Regions from separate parts of the Rhizobium sp. NZLR11 genome, predicted to be linked through region 1. Evidence: riboswitches for the same ligand, from Rfam matches in the RefSeq annotation. Region 1 holds a riboswitch; each other region holds the start of a gene.
The links. Region 1 has a riboswitch for cobalamin ahead of HJB83_RS30570 (ABC transporter substrate-binding protein). Riboswitches for the same ligand answer to the same signal wherever they lie in the genome.
Positions count from the first base shown of each region.

Region 2: linked by a shared signal. The riboswitch ahead of HJB83_RS10235 (CbtB domain-containing protein) and the one ahead of HJB83_RS30570 (ABC transporter substrate-binding protein) in region 1 are both predicted to bind cobalamin.
Region 3: linked by a shared signal. The riboswitch ahead of cobU (bifunctional adenosylcobinamide kinase/adenosylcobinamide-phosphate guanylyltransferase) and the one ahead of HJB83_RS30570 (ABC transporter substrate-binding protein) in region 1 are both predicted to bind cobalamin.

Region 1 is NZ_JABDWD010000028.1:26,746-34,356, reverse strand. It holds gene ilvB (biosynthetic-type acetolactate synthase large subunit) at 1-1,602, shown strand, start outside; gene HJB83_RS30585 (2'-5' RNA ligase family protein) at 1,905-2,435, opposite strand; gene HJB83_RS30580 (cupin domain-containing protein) at 2,636-3,109, shown strand; gene blh (bifunctional sulfur transferase/dioxygenase Blh) at 3,645-4,925, shown strand; cobalamin riboswitch at 5,181-5,437, shown strand; gene HJB83_RS30570 (ABC transporter substrate-binding protein) at 5,611-6,627, shown strand; gene HJB83_RS30565 (iron ABC transporter permease) at 6,633-7,611, shown strand, end outside.
Region 2 is NZ_JABDWD010000004.1:332,321-339,931, reverse strand. It holds gene HJB83_RS10260 (sigma-54 dependent transcriptional regulator) at 1-684, opposite strand, end outside; gene HJB83_RS10255 (sensor histidine kinase) at 681-2,474, opposite strand; gene HJB83_RS10250 (sulfite oxidase-like oxidoreductase) at 2,666-3,328, shown strand; gene HJB83_RS10245 (hypothetical protein) at 3,313-3,945, opposite strand; gene HJB83_RS10240 (CbtA family protein) at 3,997-4,743, opposite strand; gene HJB83_RS10235 (CbtB domain-containing protein) at 4,757-4,966, opposite strand; adenosylcobalamin (AdoCbl) riboswitch at 4,980-5,122, opposite strand; gene HJB83_RS10230 (histidine phosphatase family protein) at 5,200-5,754, shown strand; gene HJB83_RS10225 (bifunctional diguanylate cyclase/phosphodiesterase) at 6,207-7,611, shown strand, end outside.
Region 3 is NZ_JABDWD010000015.1:13,691-21,301, forward strand. It holds gene HJB83_RS23350 (adenylate/guanylate cyclase domain-containing protein) at 1-964, shown strand, start outside; gene HJB83_RS23355 (chloride channel protein) at 991-2,781, opposite strand; cobalamin riboswitch at 3,035-3,431, shown strand; gene cobU (bifunctional adenosylcobinamide kinase/adenosylcobinamide-phosphate guanylyltransferase) at 3,563-4,087, shown strand; gene cobW (cobalamin biosynthesis protein CobW) at 4,092-5,141, shown strand; gene cobN (cobaltochelatase subunit CobN) at 5,146-7,611, shown strand, end outside.

The sequences.
Region 1 (7,611 bases):
CTCCAGGCGCTGAGAGACAATGGCGTCGAGCATATATTCGGCTATCCGGGTGCTGCGGTGCTGCCGATCTACGACGAGCTTTTCCAGCAGGAAGACATCAGACACATTCTGGTTCGCCATGAACAGGGAGCCGGCCATGCCGCCGAGGGATATGCCCGCTCGACGGGCAAGGTCGGCGTCATGCTGGTGACCTCAGGCCCCGGCGTCACCAACGCGATCACGCCCCTTCAGGATGCCTTGATGGATTCCGTGCCGCTCGTTTGCCTGTCCGGCCAGGTGCCGACGTCGCTGATCGGCTCCGATGCCTTTCAGGAATGCGATACCGTCGGCATTACCCGCGCCTGCACGAAACACAATCGGCTGGTCGGCGACGTCAATGATCTGGCGGCGGCCATCCACGAAGCCTTTCGCATCGCCGGATCGGGCCGGCCCGGCCCCGTTCTGGTCGACATGCCGAAGGATGTGCTGTTTGCGAGCGGAAATTATACACCGCCTGAGGCAGTCGCCCCGAGGACGAGCTATCAGCCGGACCGCCTAAGCGACATCAGGGAGATCGAGGCTGCGGCGGCTCTGATGGCGACGGCACGTAAGCCGATTATCTGCGCGGGCGGCGGTGTCATCAATTCCGGTCTTGAAGCGTCAAAACTGCTGAGTGAACTGGTCGATCTCACCGGCTTTCCCGTCACGTCGACGCTGATGGGGCTCGGCGCCTATCCGGCTTCCAGCCCGAACTGGCTGAAGATGGCCGGGCTTCACGGCTCCTACGAGGCCAACATGGCAATACATGACTGCGACCTCATGCTCTGCATCGGGGCGCGCTTCGATGGCGGGCTTGCCGCCAGCGTCGATGGTTTCTCACCGAATTCCCGGAAGATCCAGATCGATATCGATACTTCCTCGCTTAACAAGACTGTGCGCGCCGATATCGCCATCCGGGGCGATGCCGCGGGTGTGCTGGCCGAGCTCGTTCGCCTGTGGCGGGCGCTGCCGCAGGCGCCGGACCGGGCGCGGCTGACCGAGTGGTGGAGCGCGATTGCCGACTGGCGGGCGCGCCGATCGTTTTCCTATGCGAAGCGCGAGGACGTCATCATGCCGCAATATGCCATCGAGCGGCTTTATGAACTGACGAAGCATCGGGATACCTACATCACGACGGAGGTCGGCCGGCATCAGATATGGGCGGCGCAATCTTACGACTTCGAGCGACCGAACCGCTGGGTGACGTCAGGCGGCCTGGGGACGATGGGATACGGGCTGCCCGCCGCCCTCGGCGTGCAGATCGCCAATCCCAACAGCCTTGTCATCGACATCGCCGGCGATGCCTCCGTGCAGGTGACGATGAAGGAAATGTCGGCCGCCGTGCAGCACAACGCGCCGATCAAGATCTTCATTCTCAATGGCGGCGATCAGGGAACGCAGCGCCAGCACGGAAACCCGGATTTCGTGAAGCTTGCCGAAGCCTATGGCGGACATGGCATTCGCTGCGAGAGGCTGGCCGAACTCGACGATGCAATCCTGGAGATGATCGAGGTGGACATGCCTGTTCTGTTCGACTGCCGCGTCGCCGACAGTGCCCACTGGCATGGCACACCGTCAACTTAACCCAGCGGCACACCGATCAGCCCTCATCCTGAGGTGCGCAGGCCAAAGGCCGGAGCCTCGAAGGACGAGGGCGGGTGGCTCGGCGCTTAAGTCCACATCCACCGCCAGATGAACCGCCACTGGCCACCCTCGTCCTTCGAGGCCCCTACGGGGCTCCTCAGGATGAGGGTGGAGAGAGGGCGCGGCTTGTGTCACCGGAAGGTCCTGCGGTGTGCCAACGGCCAGACTCCGCCCGGCATTCATCCTCTGCATCGACCACTGAAAGCTGTCGTATCAAGCAGGTCGCCTTGCGCCGCCGGCCGTCATTGCTGCGTCAATGCGATCTCGCTCATTAGCTCCACAGGCGGAAATCGGACACAGTCTGCGGCATCGAAATTCACCGCGAACTGCATCCGGTTTTCGTTCGCCCAGTTGATCGCGATCTCTGATTTTGCCTTCGGCACTTTTGCGGCGACGGTGCAGTGAGGTACCCAGTTGCCGGGCCTATAGTGCTCGTGACAGCATGCGGGATCGATCTCTTGGTGCAGTGCCGCGTGCAACTGGAAAAGCGCGTCGTCCGCAATCGGACGCGCCCATAAGACGATGAACTCGTTCTCGAAATAACTGGCACCCGAAAAGTTCACGGTCACGGTCGAACGCGTGCGGAAAACACGCTCGAACGCCTCGGCCAACCGATCGGAAGCAAGCTCTTGATAGACGGCGAGGGTGAGGTGGCGAGGATAGTTCAAAGCCCGCATCGAAGCGATCTCTTCGAATACAGCGGCTTCCTCCCAGAGTTTGAAAACCGGTGACGCGGTCTCGTTCAGACATTTGAGGCTGACCCCGTAAGACATGCGCGAGCGTTATCAGTCCATCCCGGCTGAACCATAGCTTTACATCGTTGCCGATGTCGAGCAGCCGCCGGCATTGCAGGATATCGGGCGGCTTTGTCTGTTTTTCCGCCGCGGGGATTCGACTATCATGGGATGCTTGAACGAGGCGCAGCAGGGGTGACGACGCGGCCGTTGGCAAAAGCTTGCCGAGGGAGGTAGAAATGTCGAGTTTCAGGAGCGCCGTGGTTTCTTTGCCCGGTAAGGAGCGGTTGGCGAGAACGCCCTTCGGCGCGAGGATCGTCATCCATGCCACGGCCAAGGAGACCGGCGGCGCGTTCGGGATGTGGGAAACCTTCACCCCGCCGGGTCATGGTCCGGCCCCGCACACGCATACGCGGGAGACGGAAGTCTTTCGAGTCATCCATGGGCTCTACCAATTTCAATGCGGCGACGAGGAGTTCGATGCGCCTGCGGGAAGCGTCGTCGTTCTGCCGCCGCATGTACAGCACAGCTGGCGAAACATAAGCGACGAACCCGGTCAGATGTTCGGCATGGTGACGCCGGGCGGATGTGAGCAATTGTTCATCGATATCGACGCCTTCGGTGCTGATACGCCCGCGAAAATCGCGGTGATCGAAGCGCGATTGGGGATCATCAACGACATGACGCTGGCGCTCGGATTGAAGAGCCCATGATGGCGCTGATCGACCATCGCGGCCTTGCGTAAGATTGACAACGGAGCTTATGGGGGCGGCGTCCTCCAACGCTGCTCATCCTTGAGGTGCGGAGCCCGCAGGGCGGAGCCTCGAAGGACACGCGGCGGCACTGCTCCGCATCAATATTGCCGCCGCGCCGAGCGCCCGCCTCGTCCTTCGAGGCTCCTTCGGGGCACCTCAGGATGAGGCTCTCTTGGGGGGCGCCGGGGCTGGCGGAAAAGGGCAGGATGCGGAAGCTTTGCCGACCAGGTGAATGCTATCGGCTCGATGTCTGACGCCCACTCTCGCTCTATTCCCGCGCCATCGCCCGCCAGGCGACCGGCGGGATGGCGAAGGCGCGGGAGAAGGCGCGGTTGAAGGCGGCTTCGATGGCGTAGCCGGCATCATTCAGGTTTGCGGACTTGCCGCAGGCGCGGGGAACGCCAGGCGGCTATTCTTGCGCTCGGCAATATACTTGTGAGATTGTATCGATATACATGCGATACTGCATGATGCAGGTAGCATGGGGGCTTCGATGACATCCGTGAGGGTCAATGAGCTGATATCGGTGACGGGACAGCCCGATGCCGCGGGCTTTGCCGCTTTTGCGGCAAACGGCTTTGCCGGCGTCATCAATGCCCGGCCGGATGGCGAGGAGCCGGGGCAGCCTGGCAATGCCGCGGAAAAGGCTGCTGCTGCTGCCGCGGGGCTCGCCTACAGCTTCGTGCCGGTGAAAGGGGCCGAGATCACCGAGGCCGATATCCGCGCTTTCCAGATGGCGATGACGCAGGCGAAGGGGCCGGTCGTTGCTCATTGCAAGAGCGGCACACGGGCGCTGACGCTCTATGTGCTGGGAGAGGTGCTCGACGGGCGGATGCAGCCCGGAGAGGTCGAGGTCTTCGGCCAAAGACTCGGCTTCGATCTTGCCGGCGCACGCCGCTGGCTGGAAAAGCGGGCTGGGCAGGCGGCTGGTGTGAAGGCTTTCTTCGAGCCCCGCAGCTGCAGCGTGCAATATGTCGTTTCAGACCCGGTGACAAAACGCTGTGCCATCATCGACCCGGTGCTCGATTTCGACGAGATGTCGGGCGCGACGGGAACGGCGAATGCCGACGCCATCCTCGCTCATATTGACAGCGAGGGGCTGACGGTCGCGTGGATCCTCGACACGCATCCGCATGCCGATCATTTCTCCGCCGCGCATTACCTCAAGAGAAAGACCGGCGCGCCGACGGCGATCGGCGCCCATGTCACCGACGTCCAGGTGCTCTGGAAGGAGATCTACAACTTGCCGGCACTCGAAACCGACGGCTCGCAGTGGGACCGGCTGTTTGCCGATGGCGACACCTTCGAGATCGGTGGGCTTGAAGCCCGTGTGATGTTTTCGCCCGGCCATACGCTTGCTTCGGTGACCTATCTGATCGGCGATGCCGCCTTCGTGCACGACACCGTATTTACGCCGGATTCCGGCACGGCGCGCACGGATTTCCCCGGCGGCAGCGCCAGCGCCCTCTGGCACTCGATCCAGGTCATCCTGTCGCTGCCCGATGAGACCCGGCTCTTTTCCGGCCACGACTATCAGCCCGGCGGACGCCACGCGCGCTGGGAAAGCAAGGTGGCCGCCCAGAAAAACGGTAACCCGCATATATCAGGCATCGACGAGGCCGGCTTTGTGGCGCTGCGCCAGGCGCGCGACCGCACGCTGCCGAAGCCGAAACTGATGTTGCACGCGCTACAGGTGAATATTCGGGGAGGCAGATTGCCGGAGCCGGAGGGAAATGGGCGGCGGTATCTGAAGATACCGCTGGATGCGTTGTAGCAAGAAGTAGCGTGCGGCGTGCTTCGAGGTTTCGCCCTCTCGGGCTGCGCACATCAGCATCAGGGACGTTGGCGGATGCCGCGCTCACGACAGCGGGAACGGGAGAAAGCGGCGCCAACGCTCAAGAGAGCCTCATCCTGAGGAGGCGAGGATGCAGGTATTACACCGGCCAACAGGCCCCCTACGTTCCGTCTCTATTTTTCACCCGCACGAACCCAATCCTCCGCAATAGGCATTGACGTCTTGCGGGCAGGCGACGTAACTGGGGGCGACGGTTCCCTGAAGATGACTCCAAGGGGATTAATAGGGAACACGGTAAGGACGACCCAGCAGGGACCGAGACCGTGGCTGCCCCCGCAACTGTATGCGGATTGTCGATCATCTCAGGTGTGGCCAGCGACTGGCCATCTCTGAAGGGCTTATAGCCCTGCCACTGCGAGATATCGCGGGAAGGCGGATGAACCGACGGATATCCGCAAGCCAGGAGACCTGCCGTCAATCACGATCCAATCAACCGGGCGGGGATGCCCGGACAAGGAACAGACATGATTGACCTTCTGAACCTTCGCCGAATTTCGGCATGCATCCGTCTCGATTGGGCCTCCTGCGGTTAGCGCACGTATCACCGTGCCTTCGGCCGCGGGTGCGGCATAACCATGCTTTTTCTCTTCAATCGAGGTTTTTCATGCGCCAGATTCTCGCCACCATGACATTTGCCTTCGGGCTGATCGGCCTTGCGGCACCGAGCCTTGCCGCCACCCAATATCCTTTGACCATCACCAATTGCGGTCAGCAGGTGACGTTCCAGAAGGCGCCGTCGAAGATCGTTTCGATCGGCCAGGGCATGACTGAAATTCTCTTCTCGCTCGACCTTGCCGAGAAGATTGCTGGTACGGCCGTCTGGGTCGGTCCCGTCCTGCCGCAATATGCCGAGGCTAACAGCAAGATAAAGCGTCTCGCCGACAATGATCCGAGCTTCGAATCCGTTGTTGGGCGGGAGCCCGACCTGGTGGCGGCCGAGTTCGAATGGCATGTCGGCGCGCAGGGCTCCGTCGGCAAGCGGGAGCAGTTCCAGGATCTCGGGATCAATACCTATCTCGCGCCGGCCGATTGCGTCGCCAAGGTCAACACCGATGGCGGCGACGGTGTGCGCAAGGAGCTGTTCACGATGGAGCTGGTCTACCGTGAGATCGCCGAGCTCTCGGAGATCTTCGACGTGAAGGAGCGCGGCGATGCGCTGATTTCCAAGTTGAAGAAGCGCGAGGCGGATGCCGTCGCGTCGATATCAGGCGCATCGGGCAAGAACCTGCCCATCGTCTTCTGGTTCTCCAGCAAGCAAGTCAATGGCGATGCTTTCATCGCTGGCAAGAACAGCGCGCCTGCCTATATCCTGAAGGCGATCGGCGCCAGGAATGTCGTGACAACCGAAGAGGAATGGCCGCTGGTTGGCTGGGAAACCATTTCTCAGGCGAACCCGGCGGTTATCGTGTTGGCGACCATGGACCGGCGCCGCTACGCCGCCGACGATCCGAAGGTCAAGATCGATTTTCTCGAGAACGACCCGGTGACCAAGGAGCTTGACGCGGTCAAGAACGAGCACTTCGTGATGATGGACGCGCAATCGATGAACCCGACGATCCGTACGATCGACGGCATCGAGACCTTGGCGAACGGCATCAAGTCCTTCGGTCTCTCGCAGTGAAGGCAATGTCGGTCAGACAACACGGATGGTGGGCGCTTGGCGCGCTCACCATTTCTGCCTTTCTGCTTCTCGGCCTGATGATCAGTCTCGCTGTTTCGATTGGGGAGATCGCGATCCCGCTAGCGACCACGGCGGAGGCGGTGTCGAACCGGCTGTTCGGCACGGATTTCGAGCTCAGCCGCATCCACCAGGGCATCGTCTGGGATTATCGGCTGAGCCGGGCGCTGGTTGCGGCCAGCGCCGGCGCGTCGCTCTCGCTCTGTGGCGCCGTGCTGCAGGCGCTGCTGCGCAATCCGCTGGCCGAACCCTACGTGCTCGGCATCTCTGCCGGCGCCTCGACGGGAGCGGTCTGCGTGATGATCCTCGGCTTCGGCTACGGTGTTTTCGGCCTGTCGAGCGGCGCCTTCATCGGCGCGGTCATCGCCTTTCTGCTGATCGGCTTCCTTGCGACGGGTGCGGGGGGAACCGGCGAGCGCATCATCCTTTGCGGCGTCGCCGGCTCGCAGCTCTTCAATGCGCTGACCTCCTACATAGTGACGACATCGGCGAATGCCGAGCAGGCGCGCGGCATCCTGTTCTGGCTTCTGGGGTCGCTCAGCGGCGTGCGCTGGCCGGATGTCTATCTCTCGGTGCCGATCGCGCTTGCCGGCTTCGTCATCTGCATGGCCCATGTCAGGGCGCTCGACGCCTTCTCCTTCGGCACGGATGCGGCGGCCTCGCTCGGCATTGCCGTGCGCCGCGTCCAGATCCTGCTGTTCGGCCTGACGGCGGCGATGACGGCAAGCGTCGTCAGCGTGGTGGGCTCGATTGGCTTCGTCGGCCTCGTCATTCCGCATGCCGCCCGCTTTCTCGTCGGGCCGGGCCATCGGCGGCTGCTGCCGGCAACGGCGCTCGGCGGCGCAATCTACATGGTCGGCGCCGATATCGTCTCGCGCATCATCATCCCGCAGCAGGTCCTGCCGATCGGCGTCGTCACGGCGCTCT
Region 2 (7,611 bases), on a different contig from region 1:
CGGCCTCACCGCGCCCGGAAAGGCCCCCACCTCATGGCCGAAAAGCTCACTCTCGATCAGGTTCGCCGGCAGCGCGGCACAATTGATAGCGATGAACGGCCGGCTCGCCCTGGCGCTGATATCATGGAGCGCCCGCGCCACCACCTCCTTGCCGGCCCCGGTCTCGCCGACGATAAGGGTATCGGCATCGGTCGCCCCGATCGCGCGAATGCGGTAGCGCAGATCCACGATCACCTGCGTGCGCCCCGGCAGCCGCGCCTCGATATCGTCGCGCTTGCCGGCGACCGCCTTCAGCAGCCGGTTTTCGAGCACGAGGCCGCGCCGCTCCATCGCCCGGCGGATGACGCCGGCGAGCATCTCGGGGGTGAACGGCTTCTCGATGAAATCATAGGCGCCTTCGCGCATCGCTTTCACCGCAAGCTGAACGTCGCCGTGGCCGGTGACGAGAATGACCGGCACCTCTGGGTCGAGTTCGCGGATCTTCTGCATCAGCGTCATGCCGTCCATGCCGGGCATGCGGATATCGCTGACGACGACGCCGGGAAAGCTGTAGCCGATCAGCTCCAGCACATGATCGCCGTTCGAAAAGGTCTCGACACTAAAGCCGGAAAGCTCCAGCGCCTGCGCTGTCGAGCGGCGCAGTTCCTCCTCATCGTCGACCAAAAGGATCTTCGCATCGTTCATTCCGCCGCCTCCGGCATCAGCCGTGCCGCCGATTGTAGCTCGATGCGGAATACCGCGCCTCCTTCGGGATGATCGGCAGCAGTAAGGCTGCCGCCGAAATCCTTGATGATGTTGTAGGAGATCGAAAGCCCGAGACCGAGCCCTTTGCCAACGCCCTTCGTCGTGAAGAAGGGATCGAAGATGCGCTCGGCGATGGCCGCCGGTACACCTGGCCCATGGTCCCGCACGGTCAGTACCACTTTGCCGGCCGCCTCGAAGGCCGAAACCTCGATGCGTCTGTCATCCAGCCCTTCGACCGCATCGGCCGCGTTGGAAATCACATTCACCAGCACCTGCTGCAGCCGCACCGAACCGGCGCGCACGATCGGCGGTCGGCTACCCAAATCAAGCCTGAGTTCGGCATCGGCCGCCTTCAGCCGCCAGGCGATGATCTCGAGCGTATCATGCATCGCCTCGTCGAGAGAAACCGACCCGAGCTTCTCGTTCGGTTTGCGCGCAAAATTGCGCAGGTGCCGGCTGATTGCGGCCATGCGGTCGATCAACCCGCCGATCCGCCGGATATTGTCCCCCGCCTCCTCCGTCCGACCGCGATCGATGAGAACGGAGGCGCTGTCCGTATAGGTCTTGGCGGCGGCGAGCGGCTGGTTGAACTCGTGCGACAGCGCAGCTGACATCTGCCCGAGGCCGGCAAGCTTGCCCGCCTGGATGAGATCGGCTTGTGTCTGACGGAGCTGCTGCTCGGTCAGACGCCGTTCGGCAATCTCTTCTTCTATGCGGCTGTTGACGCGGGCAAGATCGGCCGTGCGTTCCTCGACGCGCCGCTCCAGCTCGTTGCGAGCTTCAGCCTGCATCTGCATGCGCTCGGCCAAGCGCGCCCTCCGCTGCCGCAGAACAGCAACCGCGAGCCCGGCAATGCAGAGGACGAGAAAAACCGCCGCAAGCGCGGTGCGCGCCTGGGTGCGGATGGAACTCGTCTCCATCAGCACGTTCACCGTCCAGTCCTCGGCCGGCATGTAGTGCGACAGCACCAGATATTCGCTCGAACCGCGCTCGCCAGTGAGCGTCATCAGCTCGTGCGGCTCAAGGCGCTGGCGGGTCACTGGCAGTGCCGTCAGCCTGGCATTGGCATAACGCCGCGACGCTTCCGTTCGCGCTATGCGGTCGGCCGTCAGCGGCAGGATTGCACCGTAGAGCCATTCCGGGCTGCCGGACATGAAGATGATGCCCTCCGGATCGAAGACGAAGATCTTGTATTCGCCGCCGCCCCAGGAGGATTCGATCATGTCGATATCGACCTTGAAGACGATGACGCCGCGAATATCCGCGCCGGCCCGGATCGGCGCAGCGAAATAATAGCCCCGCTTCAGCGAGGTGGTGCCGAGCGCATAGAACCGCGCCTGCCGGCCTTCGATCGCCTCCTGGAAATAGGGCCGATAGCTGAAATTCTGTCCGACGAAGCTTCCCGGTCCATCGTAATTGCTCGCCGCGATCGTCTCTCCGTCCGGCTTGACCACATAAATGTCGGAGGATTTCAGCAGCCCGTTGATCTCCTTGAGATAGAGATTGGCCGCGCCGCGCAGTGCTGCATCTTCAGGCGCACTCACCAGTTCCTTGATATCGTCGTGATCGGCGATCAGCGCCGGAAGCGCCTCGTAGCGGTTGAGATGACCGCTGAGCGCCGAGACGGCAAGGCGCAGCGCCGTTCTCGCCTGCGCCGAAGCTTCCCCCATATAGGCGCGCGTCGCGATCGCGCCTCCATAGGTGAAGAAGACGAAGATGATCAGCGGCATCACCAGCAGCGCCGCTATCGCACGATATCTCGAAGACAGATCCTGCTCCTCCCCTTTCTGCCTCCACTCCCCAGTGAGGCATACCCGACGGCACAAGTCTAATAATACCCACAGTGATTTCCAAGGGCCCGTCGAAACTTGACACCCGGCAAAGGCCGATGTCCTATTGCGGCATCGTAGGGAACCCGATCATGAGCGACGACCAGACGCCCGCCGACAGCAAGCTCACCAGCTCCAAGCGTCGATGGGCGGCTGAAGGTAAATTCCTGACCGGCCGCATCAGCCGTCCCGAAGCTGAGCGCCTGCCGCCCGGCCAGCACCTCGTCAAAAACTGGCCGGTGCTCGATCTCGGCCAGCAGCCCGTCATCTCCACGAATAGCTGGCGTCTCGAGCTGCGCGGCCTCGTCGAAACGCCGCTCACCCTAACCTGGACCGACTTCCAGGCGATCGAGCAGAGCACCAAGGTCAGCGATATCCACTGCGTCACCACCTGGTCGCGCTACGACAACAAATGGAAAGGCGTTTCGACCCGCGATCTGCTCGATCGCGCCATGCCAAAGCCCGAAGCCGGTTACGTCATGCTGACGAGTTATGACGGCTATACCACCAACCTGCCGCTTGCCGATTTCGCCGCCGAGGATGCGATCCTTGCGACATCGTGGGAATGCCTGCCGCTGACGCCGGATCACGGCGGCCCGATGCGCCTCGTCGTACCGCATCTCTATTTCTGGAAAAGCGCCAAATGGCTGCGCCGCATCGAGCTGATGCCCGCCGACCAGGCCGGCTTTTGGGAAAAGAACGGTTACCACATCTATGGCGATCCGTGGCGCGAGCAGCGCTATTCCGACGATTGAGCCTTCGGCCGCAGAAAGCGGCCCAGCGCAAACGTCACAAGGGCGAACAGAGCGGCGAGCCCCGTCAGCGACGCCATGCTGGCGGGATGAAACGGCACTTTGCTCCAGCGCGGCTTGACGACATCGGCTGTGTTGAAGGCCTCGCCGCTGAACCTGCAAGTGATGAGCGCCAGGCTGCGCCGCACCATGTCGGCATCGACCGCGGAAATGATTTCATTAGCCGCAACGGCCTCCCGCGGCATCTCACGCATCTCAAGCAATACCGCCTTGGCCGCCGCGAGATAAGCATGAGCACATTCGTTGAACGGGCTCTCCTCGTCGCTCACGCTGCCCGGCATCCGCCCCCAGAGACAATAGGAATATTGGATTTCGGCATAGTTCAGAACGCGCCGGAACAGCTCGTTTGTATCAGTCGCGCGTGACGCCAACCCGATAATTTCGCCGCGGTAGTCTGAAATCACCGCCATCTCGCCATGCGAGATTTCCGGGATATCGAGGCCGGTATCGCTGCCGCCGACGCTGCGGCTATGGGCAAGCGCGTTTTCGCCAACCGCACAAAACCAAGCGGCGGCGGCAAACGCCGTCGACAGAATCGATATGGTTTTGCTGCTTTTCATACTCGCTCGAAAAACTTGAGGGCGCCGGCAAGGCGGCGCCCCTCGATGCGTTCAGTGAAATGCCGGTGCCGGTCGAGCCCGCTGCCCGCCCTTCACGGCAAGCAGCTTTTCCGCCAGCGCTCCGAAGCCAAGACCGAGCGTTGCCCAGAGGATCACCTGCATGCCGAGCGAGGTCGTGCGGAAACGCCAGAGCACCATCGCCGAGAACTTCTCCGGCACTTCGTTGATCGACGGCAGCAAATAGAGCACCAGGCCCATGAAGAGGAGATAGGTGATGCCGGCGATGATCGCCCCGTTCCACAGACCGAAACGCTCGGAAAGGCGCCGCGACAGCGCCACCGCGGCAATCAAAGCAGCGATCGAGACGACGATCATCAGGAAGAACAGCTCGGTCCTGACGCCGATCGTATCGGGATTGCCGACCGCCGGCGGATTGGCCGGATACTTGATGCCGGGAACGACGACGATCGCCACGAAGGCGGCAAGGGCGATGACCGCCGAGGTGCCGCGTGCCGAAAGCCTGCTGATGCGGCCGTGCACGAAAGCGAAAGCGAGCGCGAAAAGCCCGCCGACGGCAATGCTGTACGCCATGACGCCGGTGAAGAGGCCAAGACCGGCCTGCGTGGCACGGCTGACGATCTCAGGTTCGGCAGCTTCGCCCGCCGCCTGGGCGCTCGCCTCCTCGAAGGCGATCGCCGCATCGACCAGCGGCTCGCCGAAGATATGCGCGAAAGCAAAAACCAGAATGCCAGCGATCAGCCCCGCGAGCATGCCGCGAAGTAGAAGATTTCCGACCATGTCAGGATCCCCCTTAGTGGCAGGGAAAGCCGAGGAGATGACGGCCGTCATGCACGAATTCGTGCACATACATGCCGTTGAACAGCGCCATCGCGCCTTCCTCGGTGCCGACGAAATAGATGGCGATCAGCATCAACAGGCCGCCGAAGATCGCCCAAGGCAGGATTTCTCCTACCGGGATTGGCGCCGGTGCCGCGACGGGCGCAAAAGTGGTGTCAGACATGTATTCCTCCGGGAATGACGCGTTCAGTCGAAAGAGTGCTTATGCGGCAGGGTCTGACTTCCAGCGCGAAGAACCTTCGACACGCTGGTCACAGCGGCGCGACCGTGCCGGATTTACACCGGCTTCCAAACCCGCAACAGCACGGTTATATCTGCAGGCCGAAGAGCCTGTCAACGAAACTTCATGAAGCGGAGAAGGGCTGTTCCCACCGCTATCCGGAGATCGCAACGACCGTGAATACGCGTCTTATCTGGATCTGCCACGGCGCGACGGCAGCGAGCCGCAAGGCCCTGTTCCCGCTCGATGAACCGCTGGACAACAAGGCCGCGGAAGAAGCGGCCAGGATGACCACCCTGCCCCGCGCCGATCGTATTGTCACCAGCCCGGCTTTGCGCGCCCGCCAGACGGCCGAAGCCCTCGGCCTCGACGCCCGGATAGATCAGGCGCTTCGCGACTGCGATCACAGGCGCTGGGCCGGCAGGTCGATCGCAGCGATCGAGGCAGAAGAGCCGGAGAACCTCATGGCCTGGATGTGCGATCCTGAAGCGGCTCCGCACGGGGGCGAGAGCCTTGTTGATCTCAGAACACGTGTCGGCGGTTGGATGGACAATGAATCCGCTCTCGGAGGCCATGTGATCGCCGTCAGCCACGCGGCCGTCATCCGAGCGGCGATCGCGTACGTACTTCAGGCGCCGCTCTCCTCCTTCTGGCTCGTCGACGTCGAGCCGCTTGGCATTGTTCGCATGACCAGCAATGGACGGCGCTGGTCTCTGCGATTCCAGCATTAGCGATCCCTCATTTTATCCAGCCTTACACAAGCAAATCGCGTCATCTCTATTGAACCCGGTTCTACCGGGACTACTTCCTTGTCCCAAGGAGATGGAAGACATGACATATGACTGGAGTGGGGAGCGCACGCGGCGCCTGCGTTTGGTGCGTGTCGCCACAATTGCGGTTCTGGTCGGTCTCATCGTCAGCGTACCGCTGCTGATCGTTACCGCCTGAAGCACGAAAAGGGCGAGCGGTGCCACGGCACGCTCGCCTTCGTTCTTTCCCCCGCCTGCCGGTCTGCAACCACGACGACGATCGCGCTCAGCGTTTTACCCGGTTCCGCGAAAGCGCCCTCAGTCCCTCCACGGCACAGCCATAGGCTGCCCCTCTGATAATTCGCCTTCTGGTTTCAACGAACATTTCAGACTTTCATGATTACTTCGGCGCGGGTGGAGTCGGAGAAGACCATATGCCGGTGTTTTTCCAAAGCAAGGCCGGAAGGCAATGCGTGTCGATTGTCGGGCTTGGGATAACCCTCTGGCTCCTCGGCGCGCTGTTGCAGCTTGACGACAGCCTTGTCTTCTTCATGACCGGTTTCGGCGAATACGGCGCCGACAAGCTCGTTCTGGCGCTCGGTATCGCCGGCGCCATGAGCTTCATCTATTCGGTGCTGCGCATCGCCGACCTGCGCAAGGAAACCGAACTGCGCGCCGCCGCTCAGGCGAAGGCCGATTGGACCGCCACCCACGACCATCTGACCAAACTGCCGAACCGCTACGCCTTCGAGCGCAAGATTCTCTCACGGCCAGTCAAGGACGACGAGTACGAGGTCGAAGAGTGGAGCCGCAACGTCACCATCTTCTCCGTCGATCTCGACGGCTTCAAGAAGGTCAACGATCTCGTCGGTCACAAGGGCGGCGACGTTCTGCTGATCGAGGTTGCCAGACGGATCTGCGCGCTCGGCAACGCCGATTGCGTCTATCGCTTCGGCGGCGACGAATTCATCATTGTCGCCTTTGCTCTGACGGCGCAGCGCGAGGAGCGTTTTGCCAGGCTGCTGATCCAAGCCGTCACCCGGCCGATCCATATCGATGGTTTTGCCGTCGAAGTCGGCGCCAGCGTCGGCTATGACCGTTGGGCCGAGCGAGCCGAACCGCTGGAAGATGCCGCTCATCGTGCCGACCTCGCCATGTACGAGGCGAAATCTCGAGGACCCAACCACTATTTCGTTTTCGAACCTGCAATGCAGGACAAGGTAACGGAACGCGCTGCACTGGAAACCCGGCTGCGCGCGGCAATCGCCAATAAGGCGATCAAACCCTTCTATCAGCCGCTGATCGACCTGAAGACCGGTCAGCTCTGCGGCTTCGAGGCGTTGGCGCGTTGGATCGGCGACGATGGCGTCAACATTCCGCCTCCGGTCTTCATCGATATCGCCGAGGAAACCGGCATGATCACTGCGCTGTTCGAGGATCTCCTTGCTCAGGCCTGCAGCGATGCACTCACCTGGCCCGAGCATGTGACATTGTCTTTCAACGTCTCGCCGGTCCAGATGGAAGACAGGCTGTTGACCTCGCGCATTCTCAAGGTGCTTTCGGCAAGCCGGCTGCCGCCGCAGCGCCTGGAAGTCGAGATCACCGAGAACGCGCTGATCCAGGATCCGGCCATCGCCGCCGTGATTCTCGACGAACTGCACGCCGCCGGCATCCAGATCGCACTCGACGATTTCGGCACGGGCTATTCGAGCCTGGCCCAGCTCGCCCGCTATCGTTTCGACAAGATCAAGATCGACAAAAGCTTCATCGCCACCTATCGCGACGACGAACGTCAGGAAAAAATCGTCCGCGCCATGCTCGGACTCGGCAGGAGCCTCA
Region 3 (7,611 bases), on a different contig from region 1:
CGGCAGTGAGACGGAACGTGACTTCGAGAAGACGCCGATCTTTCACCTTTTGAGCCGCGGCGAAACAAAGGGGCGATGGAACCTGGCGAGCGGCGAGGGGCTCGATTACAGCGAACTCAACGAATTCGCGCTCGCCGGTGGCACGGATCACGTGATCAGCCTGTTCGAATTCCCGAAGGAAGTCGCGCTGCGCGGGCTCGGTTTCTCGCTGACGAGCGACGCGCCGGGCGGATTTTCCGATCAACAGCTGGCGATCATAGAAGAGCTGTTCCCGGCGCTGGGGCTGGCGGCTTACCGCGTGGCGGTTTCGAAGACCGCGACCGATATCCTCGCCGTCTATACCGGCGCCAGGACCAGTGCGCGCATCCTTGCGGGCGAAACCCGCAGGGGAATGGGTGGCTCCATCGATGCCGCCATCCTGCTTGCCGACCTCCGCAATTTCACGGCGCTGACCGAGGCCTACCAGCCAGGCGAGATCGTCGGGTTTCTCAACGAGCATTTCGAGCTGATCGACCGGCATGTCGAGGAAAATTCCGGCGAGATCCTCAAGTTCATGGGCGACAGCGTGCTGGGGATCTTTCCGACGGACGCCGAGGATCCGCAAAGGGCGTGTAAGGCTGCGTTGGCTTCGGCACAGAATCTGCTGAAGGCAAACGAAGAGCTCAATCGCGAGCGGACGCGCAATGGAGGCCCCGATATCGGCATCGATGTCGTGCTGCATCTCGGCGAGCTTTTCTACGGAAATGTCGGCGCTCACGGCAGGCTCGACTTCACGGTGATCGGCAGGGCGGTCAACGAGGCTTCGCGGCTGGAGAAACTCTGCGGTACGCTTGAGCAGCACCTTCTGCTGTCGGAGAGTTTCGCGGCCAACTGTACGGTGGCTTGCGAGTATCTCGGGTCGTTCGAATTGCGTGGAGTTTCAAAGCGGGCCGACGTCTTCAAGCTCGCCAACTCTGTGTCATGAAGCGCCGATCAAAGGCGCGACCACGTTCAGATCTCGCCTGAGACCTCACGACGGCGACGGTCAAGTTCTTCACTGTAGCGGCGCAGCGTATAGCTTTCGCTGAGCTGGCCGATCACCTTGCGTTCGATCAGGTTGTTGACGACGGCGAGTGCTTCGCTTTCGCTCTTGTCGAAGATCGCCGCCGCCTGCCTGGCATTCATCTGTGGCTGTAGGAAATCGTTGCGGTAGTGGATGAAATCGGCAAGCGTCTTGCCCTCGTCCTGCACGTCGGTCGGGTTGGCGTAGATCTCCGGCACCAGCACGAGGCCTGCATATTTGTCGCTCTCCTCGACGAGGATGACGCGCTGGGTCGAGCCGATCGGGAAGGCCTGCTTGAATTCCTCCAGCGAAATACCCGCCCTTGCCGTCTTGACGTCGGCGCGCATCAGCTTGTCCACTGTCAGGTTACGGATCCAGCCGACGTCGTGGGCGCTGCGGATGCTTTCGCCGCGCAGGTGGAAGCGCCAGGTGGCGAAGGAATAGCCGAAGGTTGAGCGGACGACGAGTGAGGAGGTGATGACGGCGGCGAGCACTAGAGCGGTGATCGGAAAATCGCCGGTGATTTCGAGCGCCAGGAACGTCATCGTCAGCGGCCCGCCGATGACGGCGACGGCGAGCGAGCTCATGCCGACGACGGCATAGATTACGGGCGTCAGCGTCGCATCGGCGAAATAGGGGCCGCAATAGGCAAAGAGCTTGCCGAGCAGGGCGCCCATGAACAGTGAGGCGAAGAACAGGCCGCCCCTGAAGCCGGAGCCGATCGAGATCGCCGAGGCCAGGGATTTCAACAGGAAGAGGCCGAGCAGCGCCGGGATCGCCACCTCGCGGGAGAGATTGAGATGCAGCGCGCCGTGGCCGGCCGAGAGCACCTGTGGCGAAATCATCGCCAGAAGTCCGACGACGATGCCGCCGAGCGCCGGGCGGAAGGGCGGGGCGATCGAGCTCTTGCGCGCCAGCTCCTCGACGAAGGAGACGCCCTGCATGATCAGGATGCCGACGCCAGCGCAGAAGCCACCGAGCAGCATAGCCGGGATATAATCGGCCGGCACGACTGCGCCGAAGCTGCCGATGTCGATGGTGAAATCGCCGTGGGTGAGCAGCCTTGCGATGAGGGTGGAAACCAGGGCCGAGACGACCACAGGGGTCAGCGAGACGATCGTATAGGTGCCGATGATCAGCTCGAAGGCGTAGAAGGCGCCGGTCAGCGGCGCGTTGAAGGCAGCGGCGATAGCGCCCGCCGCGCCGCAGCCGACGAGGGTGCGCAGATCGGAGCGGCGAAGCTGCAGCTTCAGGCCGAATTTCGAGGCGAGGCCGGCGGCAAGCTGGGTATAGCCGGCCTCGAGGCCGACGGAGGCGCCGAACCCGTTGGAAATCAGGTTCTGCACGGCAACGATGATGCTGTCGGTCAAGGACAGGCGGCCGCCATGCAGCGCATTGGCCTCGATCGGGTCAACCATCGGTTTCTTGCGCCGTTTCGCCAGTACGAACAGCAACAGGCCGAGCAGGACGCCACCGATGACGGGGGCAGTGAGAAGCAGCAGCTTGTCGTCGATCACCGACGAGCTCAGCCGCTCGCTGTCGTCGATGCCGAAGACCATCTGATGCAGTTGATTGGAGACGTAGCTCATGCCGGTGACGGCGAGACCCGAGGTGATGCCGACGACGGCACCCGCCAGCGACAGGCCGACCTCACTGCGGCGGGTCAGCGCCCGCAGCCGCCCCGGGTCGAAGAAAACACGCAGCGCTCGGAACCGGCGCCGATCCAATTTCATAAGCATGGCAAGACAACTAGGCAGGAAGAGGCCCGGTCAAGGGCGATGGCGCAGTCCGCTTGCAGTGCAATTGTGGCGAAAAGCCGGCGCCCTGGATAAATATTTGTGACGTAAGTATCTGATAAATGACGATGTTTTAGGTAGGGTAAGTCGTGTTGCTGGCGTTGCCTCGCCTGTCTAGCCACTGCCGGCCGTCGAGGGCGGTTGACTTCACCCCTGAGCTTGCCTAACCATCCCTCAACGGATGGTCACCTGACCATCCTCGGATATAACGGATGGTTCCGGATCGGTGTTACGCCTTCCGGATGAAAAGGGAATGTGACGGGGCGGACCCAAGCCGGGCGCCTTCATCACAGCCGACCCCGCGACTGTAGAGCGGTCAGGGTCTTCCATCCGGCATCGAGCCCTTCCGGCCGGCGGCTTGCAATAATGCAAGCGGGCGGGACGGGCGACATGCCGGAAAAGCCACTGGACATGCATGATGATCAACCGGGGTCGGACGCCTCTTAAGTCTACGAATCGTCCACCTTTTCATCGATGCAGCCGGGAAGGCGAGGCAGATCCGCTGGCACGATCAGGGCGACCGGTTTCCGGTCTGCCCCGATCGCGGCCGATAACCGCGAGCCAGGAGACCTGCCATCCCGTGCCGGGCGAGAAGCCCAACCCTGGGCAAGAGGCCCGCTGCCAGCACGGAGGTTGTCTTGGCTGAACGATTGAATTCGGCGCGGCCTTGTGCGGCGCGATCGAGTGGGTGGGGTGCGGCATCCCACCAAAGGGGCGTCTGCGCATGACGACCGCTCCCTCCAACACCGTCTTCATCCTCGGCGGCGCCCGTTCGGGGAAATCCCGCTTCGCCGAGTCCCTTGTCATTTCGATCGGCCTCGACCGCCATTATCTCGCGACCGGCCGCGCCTGGGATGAGGAAATGCAGGCGCGCATTGCCCAACATAGAGCCGATCGCGGCCCGTCCTGGACGACGCATGAAGAGCCGCTCGATCTCGTCGGCAAGCTTGACGCTATCGACCGCGAGGGCGGCGTCGTGCTCATCGATTGCCTGACACTCTGGGTCACCAATCTGATGATGGATGAGCGCGATATGGCGGCGGAATTTGCCGCGCTCACCGATTTTCTGCCGCAGGCGAAGGCGCAGCTCGTTTTCGTTTCCAATGAGGTCGGCCTCGGCATCGTGCCGGATAATCGCATGGCGCGGGAATTCCGCGATCATGCCGGCCGGCTGCACCAATCAATTGCGGCCAAGGCCGCCGAAGTCTATTTCATCGCGGCAGGCCTGCCGTTGAAAATGAAGGGTTAAGTTCATGAACCAGCAGAAAATTCCCGCAACCGTCATTACCGGCTTTCTCGGCGCCGGCAAGACGACGATGATCCGCAACCTGCTCACCAATGCCGGCGGCAAAAAGATCGCGCTCATCATCAACGAGTTCGGCGATCTCGGCGTCGATGGCGAGGTGCTGAAGGGCTGCGGCGCTGACAATTGCACCGAGGACGATATCATCGAGCTGACCAATGGCTGCATCTGCTGCACCGTCGCCGACGATTTCATCCCGACGATGACGAAGTTGCTCGAGCGTGAACAGCGGCCCGACCATATCGTCATCGAAACCTCGGGCCTTGCCCTGCCGCAGCCGCTGGTCGCGGCCTTCAATTGGCCTGACATTCGCACCCAGGTGACGGTCGATGGCGTCATTACCGTGGTCGACAGCGCGGCTGTCGCCGCCGGCCGTTTCGCCGACGACCACGATGCCGTCGAGGCGGCGCGCGGCGCAGATGAATCGCTCGATCACGAAAGCCCGATCGAGGAGTTGTTCGAGGATCAGCTGACTTGCGCCGATCTGATCGTACTCAACAAGACCGACCTGATCGACGCTGCCGGCCTTATCAGGGTTCGCGACGAGGTCGCCTCCCGCACGGTGCGCAAGCCGGTGATGATCGAGGCGAAAAATGGCGAGGTGTCGGCCGGAATTCTGCTCGGCCTCGGCATCGGCACGGAGGACGATGTCGCCAACCGCAAATCGCATCACGAGCTGGAGCATGAGGACGGCGCGCCGCACGACCATGACGAATTCGACAGCTTCGTCGTCGAACTCGGCCCGGTCGCCGATCCCGCCGGCTTCATTGCTGGCCTGAAGACGATTATCGCCGACCATGACGTACTGCGTCTCAAGGGTTTCGTCGATGTCGCCGGCAAGCCGATGCGCCTGCAGATCCAGGCCGTCGGCAGCCGCATCGACCATTATTTCGACCGTGCCTGGGCCCCGAGCGAAACGCGCGCCACGCGCCTCGTGGTCATCGGTCTGCACGAGATGGACCAGGACGCTGTTAGGGCGGCGATCGAGGCGCTGGCGTAATCCCATGCATCTGCTTCTGGCCCAACAGGGAACGATCAGCGACTGCGAGGAGGCGATCGACCTCGGGCAGACGCCGGGCGATATCGTGTTCCTGTCGGCCGCCGACAGCGAGCTTGCCGCCATCGCAGCCGCCCATCGCGAGCATGGGGCGGCGCCTTCGCTGAGACTTGCCAGCCTGATGAGCCTCAAGCATCCGATGTCGGTCGATACCTATGTCGAACGCACGGCGCGGCATGCCAGGCTCATCATCGTGCGTGCGCTCGGCGGTGCCAGCTATTTCCACTATACGCTGGAGGCGCTGCACGCGGCAGCGTCCCGCGCCGGTGCGCTGATTGCGGTCTTGCCGGGCGATGCCCGGCCGGATGCGGGGCTCGTTCCTTTTTCCAACGTTGATCTCGACGATATGAATGCGCTCTGGGCCTATCTGATCGAAGGCGGCGACGCCAATGCGCGCGGCTTTCTCGATTATGCCTCGGCGATGTTGTCAGGTGCCGAGAAGCCGGCGCCGGCAGTGCCTTTGATGAAGGCGGGCATCTGGTGGCCGGGGCGGGGGCTGATCGGGGTGCAGGAGTGGCGGCAGGTTGCCGGTTCGCATGTCGCGCCGCCTTCGTCCGTCGAGCAGGGGGGTATCCCACATTCGACGGAGGAGGTGGCGTTTGGGCCAATCGTCGCCATCAGCTTCTACCGCGCCCTCGTCCAGAGCGGCGAGACCGCCCCGATCGAGGCACTGGTCGAAGCGCTGGCGGCGCTCGGCCTGCGGCCACTGCCGGTTTTTGCCTATAGCCTCAAGGACCCCGTCTCGACAGGTATTCTCGAAAGCGTGTTTGCGGCACTGAAACCCGATGTCGTCATCAACACGACCGGCTTTGCCGTCTCGGCACCAGGTGCTGACCGGCAGCCGACGGTGCTGGAGGCGAATGGGGCGGTGGTGCTGCAGGCGATCCTGTCGGCCTCGTCGCGGGAGGCTTGGGCCGCTTCCGCGCAAGGCTTGTCGGCACGAGATCTCGGCATGAACGTGGCGCTTCCTGAAGTCGACGGCCGGGTGCTGGCGCGGGCGATCTCTTTCAAGACGGCAGCGCGTTATGACGCGGCTGTCGAGACCAACATCGTCTGCAGCGAACCCGATACCGGCCGGGTGAGTTATACGGCTGAACTTGCCGCCAACTGGGCGCGCCTGCGGAAGAGATCGGCCGGTGATCGCCGCATCGCGCTTGTCATGGCGAATTATCCGAACCGCGACGGCCGGCTCGGCAACGGCGTCGGCCTCGATACGCCGGCCGGCACCATCGCGGTGCTTCGCGCCATGGGAGCCGCGGGTTACCCGGTCGCCGACATTCCGGCAGATGGGGACGCGCTGATCCGGCATCTGATGGAAGGGCCGACCAATTCCGGCCACGACGGCAGGGTCATTCGCGAAACGCTTTCCCTCGCTCGCTACAACAGCTTCTTTCAATCTCTTCCCAATAAGATTCAAGATGAGGTGAGGGCTCGCTGGGGCAATCCTAAGGATGATGCGTATTTTCGCGAGGGCGGCTTCGCCCTGCCTTTCGCGCGCTTCGGCGGCGTGCTCGTCGGCATCCAGCCGCCGCGCGGCTATAATATCGATCCGAAGGAAAGCTATCATTCGCCGGATCTCGTGCCGCCGCACGGTTATTTTGCCTTCTATGTCTTCCTGTGCCAGGAATTCGGTGCACATGCGGTCATCCACATGGGCAAACACGGCAATCTCGAATGGCTGCCGGGCAAGGCGCTGGCGCTGTCGGAAGGCTGTTATCCCGAGGTGATCCTCGGGCCGCTGCCGCATCTTTATCCCTTCATCGTCAACGATCCGGGCGAGGGCACGCAGGCCAAGCGCCGGACTGCCGCTGTCATCATCGATCACCTGACGCCGCCTTTGACGCGGGCTGAGAGTTATGGACCACTCAAGGATCTGGAAGCGCTGGTCGACGAATATTACGAGGCCTCCGGCGGCGATCCCCGCCGCATCCGCTTGCTCAGCCGGCAGATCCTCGATCTGGTCACCGATATCGGCCTCGACCGGGATGCCGGCATAATCAGCGGCGAAAGCGAGGGCGAGGCGCTGAAGAAGCTCGACGCCTATCTCTGCGACCTCAAGGAAATGCAGATCCGCGACGGGCTGCATATCTTCGGCGTTTCGCCCGAAGGGCGGCTGCTGACCGACCTGACGGTGGCGCTGGCGCGGGTGCCGCGGGGGCTGGGTGAGGGCGGGGATGCGAGTTTGCAGCGGGCGATTGCGGGTGATGTGGGGGTGGGCGGTGTGCCTGTGGCACCCCCCTCTGTCCTGCCGGACATCTCCCCCACAAGGGGGGAGATCGGCAAGAGGCTTGGGCTTCCCACAAAAGAAACGTTTGAAGTTGCCGCACCTTCGGCCGAGCAGTTGGAGCGGGACCTCTCATCCCCGATCTCCCCCCTTGTGGGGGAGATGTCCGGCAGGACAGAGGGGGGTAAC